3 regions of the Gordonia amicalis genome follow, and region 3 is predicted to be linked to each of the others. Evidence: predicted binding sites of a transcription regulator. Region 3 holds the regulator's gene; each other region holds the start of a gene.
What was found. The regulator LexA, encoded in region 3, represses DNA repair genes until DNA is damaged. The targets are predictions, from matches to a motif close to CGAACANNTGTTCG.
Positions count from the first base shown of each region.

Region 1: the regulator LexA is predicted to act here: its motif matches at 882-895, upstream of IHQ52_RS12635 (DUF222 domain-containing protein).
Region 2: the regulator LexA is predicted to act here: its motif matches at 1,026-1,039, upstream of IHQ52_RS08210 (HNH endonuclease signature motif containing protein).

Region 1 covers NZ_CP091855.1:2,743,698-2,745,871, forward strand. Annotated here, with positions in the region: gene IHQ52_RS12635 (DUF222 domain-containing protein) at 1-858, opposite strand, end outside; gene IHQ52_RS12640 (ABC transporter permease) at 1,132-2,007, shown strand; gene IHQ52_RS12645 (ABC transporter ATP-binding protein) at 2,011-2,174, shown strand, end outside.
Region 2 covers NZ_CP091855.1:1,784,883-1,787,056, reverse strand. Annotated here, with positions in the region: gene IHQ52_RS08210 (HNH endonuclease signature motif containing protein) at 1-999, opposite strand, end outside; gene IHQ52_RS08205 (demethylmenaquinone methyltransferase) at 1,479-2,174, opposite strand, start outside.
Region 3 covers NZ_CP091855.1:3,687,421-3,689,594, reverse strand. Annotated here, with positions in the region: gene IHQ52_RS16840 (phosphoenolpyruvate--protein phosphotransferase) at 1-800, shown strand, start outside; gene lexA (transcriptional repressor LexA) at 778-1,485, opposite strand; gene IHQ52_RS16830 (LysM peptidoglycan-binding domain-containing protein) at 1,722-2,174, shown strand, end outside.

The sequences.
Region 1 (2,174 bases), 940 kb from region 3:
CAGCAAGGCGTTGAACGCGTCGTGGTTGCGCTGCGCATCGCTGCGATCATCACGTGCGGCCGCGGCTTCGACCATCTCGGGGTCGGCATTCTCGATCGACCCGTGCGGTGATTCGGGGTCGTCGGGGTTGTTCATGCCGGGTTTGGCCCAGACCGCGAGCAGCATGGTGATCCGCGCGAGGAGTTCGGGTGTGAGGTCGGCGGACATCTTGGCGGTGCCGTCGGCGCGTTGCCGGTTGACCGACAGTTTGCGACGGCGTTTGCGGTCGGTGTCGTCGGCGAGTGTTCCGTCGGGGTCGAGGTGGGCCAACAGGCGTGCGCCGAGGTTGGTGATGTCGGCGGGGGTGTGGTCGACGGCGATTTCGGTCATCTGTCGTTCGGCGGCGATCTTCACGTCGTGGTCGACGGCGTGCGGGATCTGGTCGAGCACGTCGATGACCGCACGCACATGGGCGGGGCCGACATGTCCGTCGGCGAAGGCGTCGGCCAGGGTGGGGTGCTGGGGTGGGAGTGGTTCGCCGGTAGGGCTGGGAAAGGTTGCGGTGGCCGACATCTGGTCGCGGCGCCGCATGGGTTCGGCGATCCGGAGGCGGTGGGTCATGAACTGGATGACGCTGCGGTGCCCGGTCTTACGGGGTAGGTCACGTTCGGTGGCTTCGACGACCTGACGGTCCCCGGCGAAACTCAGTCGCGCGACGGCACGTTCGGTCTCCGCGGCGACCTCCACGAGTTCGGAATCGGTGCACGAGGCCAGATCGACAGTCTGGATCCCATCAATGAGGGCGTGCAGACTGCGAACGAGTTCGGTGGCCCGCGACGGCGGCACGTCTGAAGTGATGATGGCTTCACTGCTGGACATGCTGCACACCCCCGTCCGCCCTGCGAATGTATGTTCGACAGTACGCGCTATCGCGTTGCCGTGCAATGAAAACCGATCATCAGTTATCCGTCGCGAATTGTCGGTACGGCGTGCTAGGACGCGCGGGACTTCGGTGCATGATGACCGCAGATCACTCTGTCGTTCGGGCGGTGGGGTGTTCTGAATCACTCTGGGCCAAAGGGTCCCTCACGGTGGGACGTGTCAGTAGCGTCCGAAACGTCCTGGCCAGCCCACTTCTCAGGCGGATCTCTCATGACTCTCGAGCTCTCGACGCCTCCGGGTGTCGTCGGTGCCGTGCCCGCGGCACCAGCGACCGCGGCGACGCCGGTGCGGTCCACGTCGCGCTCGCGCCGACTCCCGCTCCTGCGTACCAATTCGATTCGTGTCCTGCGCCAGTCCATCGGCCTGATCCTCGTGGTCGGTGTCTGGCAGCTCGGAGCACGAGACTGGTTGGGTGCCACCACGCCTGCGCCGACCGAGGTGGTCACCGCCGGTTGGGAACTCGTTCGCACCGGTGAACTGTGGACCCACCTCGCCGCCTCCGGGCGTCGAGTGGCCATCGGCCTGGCCATCGGTATCGTCATCGGTGCCGTCCTGGGTGCCGCCGCCGGACTGTTCAAGGTCGCCGAGGATGTGGTCAACGCGCCCGTCCAGGTACTGCGCATGATGCCGGCTGTCGCACTGGTGCCGGTGTTCATCATCTGGTTCGGGATCGGCGACGAGTTCAAGATCGCACTCATCATCGTGGCGCCGATCTTCCCGATCTATCTCAATGTCGTCGCCGGCATCCGTGGGGTCGACCAGAAACTGATCGAGGCCGCGGAGTCGTTGGAACTGACACGGTTCGAGCTGATCCGATACGTCGTCCTTCCCGGTGCACTGCCGCAGATCTTCGTCGGCCTCCGCCAGGCGCTGGGTATCGGCTGGCTGGTGCTCGTCGTCGCGGAGATGCAGACGACGCCCGTCGGTCTCGGCTTCCTGATGAACGACGCGAAGGAATACCTCCGCACCGACCAGATCTTCCTGGTGCTGGTCATCTACGCGATCCTCGGTCTGCTGACCGACATCGCCGTGCGTGTGCTCGAACGCCGGTTCCTGTCCTGGCGCAACGGATTCGAAGGTCGGTGACAGATGGTCATCGGTAACGAGAACAGGGTTGTGGTCGCCGGAGCAGGCCGCGAGTTCGACGGGCGGACGGTCCTGGCCGACGTCGATCTGACCATCGAACCGGGAGAGTTCGTCGCCCTCCTCGGGGCGAGTGGCTCGGGCAAGAGCACGCTGTTGCGGGGGATCGG
Region 2 (2,174 bases), 1.9 Mb from region 3:
CGGGATCAACGTGCCGGTCGCCGTCGTCGCCACCCCGGCTTCACGGATCAGATCATTGAGGTCAGCTTTGACGATCAACTGCTCCGGCAGTCCGCGGTGACTGGTGCCGAGCATGCCGTCGTCGAACACTGCTTTGAGTAGCGCGTTGAACGCGTCATGGTTCAACTGCGCCGGGCTGCGGTCATCACGCTCGGCCGCGGCTGCCAGCTGGTCGGGGTCGGCGTCCTCGATCGACCCGCACGGGGATTCAGCATCATGCGGGTTGTTCATGCCGGGTTTCGCCCACACGGCCAGCATCATCTCCAACCGCGCCACCAACTCGGGGGTGAGGGTGCCGTTGAGTTTCGCGGTCCCGTCGGCACGTTGCCGGTTGAGCCAGAAGTTGCGGCGACGTTGCCGATCCGCATCATCGGCGAGGGTGCCGTCCGGGTCGAGATGGCCCAGGAGTCGGGCGCCGAGGTGGGTGATGTCGGCCGGGGTGTGCTCGACCGCGATCTCGGCCATCTGCTGTTCGGCCGCGACCTGCACATCATGGGCGACGGCGTGCGGAATCTGGTCGAGCACGTCGAGCACCGCGTGCACGTGCGCGGACCCGACTCGCCCGGCGGCGAACGCCTCGGCCAGCGCCGGATGTGCGGGTGCGAGGGGTTCACCGGTGGTCAGATCAGGAAACGATGCGGTGGCCCGGGTTTGTTCGAGACGTTTACCGGGATTGGCCATCCGCAGGCGGTGGGTCATGAACTGGATGATGCTGCGATGCCCGGTCTTGCGCGGCAGATCACGTTCGGTGGCTTCCACGATCTGACGATCGCCGGCGAAAGTCAGTCGCGCGATCGCCCGTTCGGTCTCTACCGCGACATCGACCAGTTCGGCATCCGAACACCCGGTCAGGTTCACTGTCTGCAGCTGATCGATGAGGGTGTGGATCTGGCCGACCAACACGGCGGGACCCGAGGGTGGCGGTGTGGTGGTGTCATCGCGCAGTGCGTGATCGGTCATGTGGTCACCCCCTGGAGACGTCGACTCGAATACGTGTTCGATAACTCGACTGTAGGCGCAATTCGGCTGCCTCGCAACGAGTATCGAGGATCAGATTCATTTCCGGACTTGTCGGTGGTGTCTGGTAGAGGGGCCTTTCGATACGCTCGCAAGCTCGCTACTCAAGGAACAGAAAGACCGCTCGCAAACTCGCTACCCAAGGAGCGGAAGGTTCCTCGCAAACTCGCCTCAGAGAGCGGAGAGTTGCTCGCAAGCTCGCTACTCAAGGAACAGAAAGACCGCACGCAAGCTCGCTACCACGGTAGCGAAGGGTTCCTCGCCAGCTCGCTACCCACCGATCGGACTGCACGCACTCCTACCTCGTTGCCCCACAACCGAAGTCGCATGCGACACCGATTCGGGATCTGCGACGCCAGCTGACGTCGCCGGACCGGATCGAGGTCGCATGCGACGTCGTTTTCGAAGTGGCGTCGGGGACGTCAGGCCCGGGCGGAGTGGATCGCCGCGATCCCGCCGGTCATGTTCTGCCAGCGCACCTGGTCGAAGCCGGCGTCGCGGATCAGGTCGCCCAGCGCGAACTGGTCGGGCCAGGCCCGGATCGATTCGGCCAGGTAGACATACGCGTCCGGGCTGCTCGACACCTTCGTCGCCACCGCCGGCAGCGCCTTCATCAGGTACTCCATGTACACGGTGCGGAACGGCTTGAACGTCGGCGTGGAGAACTCGCAGACCACCAGTCGCCCACCGGGTTTCAGCACACGACGCAGCTCGGCGAGCGCAGTCGGGACATCGTTGACGTTGCGCAGCCCGAAGGAGATGGTGGCCGCGTCGAAGGAGTCGTCGGCGAACGGGAGCGAGAGCGCGTCGGCCGCGACCTTGGGCACGTCGCGGTGGGCGCCGGCCTTGAGCATGCCGAGTGAGAAGTCGGCGGCCACACAGTGGGCACCCGACGACGCCAGTTCGACCGTCGACACCGCGGTCCCGGCCGCGAGGTCGAGCACGATGTCACCCGGACGCAGGTCGAGCGCCTTGCGTGTCTTCTTGCGCCACCCGCGATCCTGCCCGAAGGACAGCACCGTGTTGGTGATGTCGTAGCGTCGGGCGACGCCGTCGAACATGGCCGCGACCTCGGCCGGATCCTTCTCCAGACTTGCTCGCTGAGGTGGGTTCGCGCC
Region 3 (2,174 bases):
TCGACGAGCAGGCGTGCATCTATCGCGAGGTGCTGGACGCTTTCGATGGCCGCAAGGTGGTCATCCGCACCCTCGACGCCGGCTCGGACAAGCCGCTGCGCTTCGTGACCCATCCCGACGAGGCCAACCCGGCACTCGGTGTGCGCGGCGACCGAATCGCCTTGGCGCACCCCGAGATCCGCGCGCGCCAGCTCGACGCGATCGCCCGGGCGGCGCAGGAGGCCGACGCGCAGCCGTGGGTCATGGCCCCGATGATCGCCTCACCCGCCGAGGCTGCGGCATTCGCCGCGCAGGTGCGCGAGCGTGGACTCGTCGCCGGTGTGATGATCGAGGTCCCCGCCGCGGCGATCCTGGCCCCGGCGATCCTGGCCGAGGTGGACTTCGTCTCGATCGGCACCAATGACCTCACGCAGTACACGATGGCCGCTGACCGAATGTCCGCCGAGCTCGCATCGCTGACCGATCCGTGGCAGCCGGCCGTGCTGCATCTCGTCGCAACGGTCGCCCGGGCCGGACGTGATCAGGGGAAACCGGTGGGCGTCTGCGGAGAGGCCGCGGCCGATCCGCATCTCGCCTGCGTGCTGGTCGGACTCGGGGTCACCTCGTTGTCGAGCGCTCCCGTCGCGGCGCCCGCGGTCGGCGCCCAACTCGGCGCGGTCACCCTGGCAACCTGCGAAAACGCGGCGGCCGCCGCGCTGGCCGCCACCGATCCGGCTACGGCTCGCGCGGCGGCCGCCGCGGTACTCGACAGTGGCGCCGACACTGACAGCGACGAGGTCAGACTCGCCGCATCACGGTGACGACCTTGCCGAGGATGACGGCCTCGTCGCCCGGGATCGGGTCGAACAACTCGTTGTGCGGCATCAGCCAGACATGACCCTTCTGGCGTTTGAAGGTCTTGACCGTGGCCTCGCCGTCGATCATCGCGGCCACGATGTCGCCGTTGTCGGCCACGTTCTGCTGGCGGACGACGACCCAGTCCCCGTCGCAGATCGCGGCGTCGATCATCGACTCGCCGACGACCTTCAGCAGGAACAGCGATCCCTCGCCGACGAGCTCCCGGGGGAGTGGGAACACGTCCTCGACGGCTTCCTCGGCGAGGATCGGCCCGCCTGCGGCGATCCGGCCGAGCACCGGTACGAAAGTGGGCTCGGGTAGTGCTCCGCCGGTCGGCGACGTCGGCGTCGGGGGTTCGCTCGGCGCGATGTTCACCGCCCGCGGACGGTTGGCATCACGTTTGAGAAGGCCCTTGCGTTCGAGGGTCCGCAGCTGATGGGCGACCGAGGAGGTCGAGGTGAGACCCACCTCGTCACCGATCTCGCGGATACTCGGCGGGTAACCGCGTTCTCGCACGGATTTGCGGATCACCTCGAGAACTCCGCGCTGCCGCGGCGTCAGCGACGCCTCGGCCGCCGCCATGTCCGCCGGGGTGACGGGCTCGTCGGCGCCCCGCGCTCCGGTGCGCTTACCGCCGTCATCGCTCATGATCGGGTTCCTCTCGATTCCGAACGTGCTGGTAGATCGCTTGTCTGTCGACGAGCCTAGCCGAGAACGCCGACCGAATCAAACATTTGTTCGACGTGTCGCGAGACAATTGTCGGAGTGCCGTGCTACAAATCGAACATCAGTTCATCGAACAGATGATCGACATTCGAACAGTTCGATCGGGACGACGCGGTCCCACTCACGAACACCGTTCGACCGGATACACGGAGGGCACCATGCGCACCGCCACTCTCATCGACCCCGTCCACCTCGACCCCGTCCACCTCGACCCCGCCCGGCACGGCGGTCCCGTCCGCGGCGACGTCCTGGAGCGTCCGCGCCCGACACGTCGGGGAGACGCCCGGCGGCCCGTCGACAACCGTCCGGTGCCGGAATCGGTGGTCCGGGTCCGCCGCGTCGCCTCCACCCAGTGCGCGTCGCCGGTGGGTATGCGTGGTCGTGGACCGGTGGTCCCGGCGTCGCCTCCCGCCGAAACGGTTCCCGCGGCCGTCATCCGCCGGCGTCGCCGCACGGCGACCGCTGTCCTCGCCGGCGTCGCGCTCGCCCTGGCCGTGTGGGTCATCGCGGTCGTCGGCCAGAACTACGCCGCGTCGGTCACGCCTGCCGCGGTCGGCACCGAGGTCGTGCACGTTCGGTCGGGTGACTCGCTGAGCACGATCGCCTCGCGG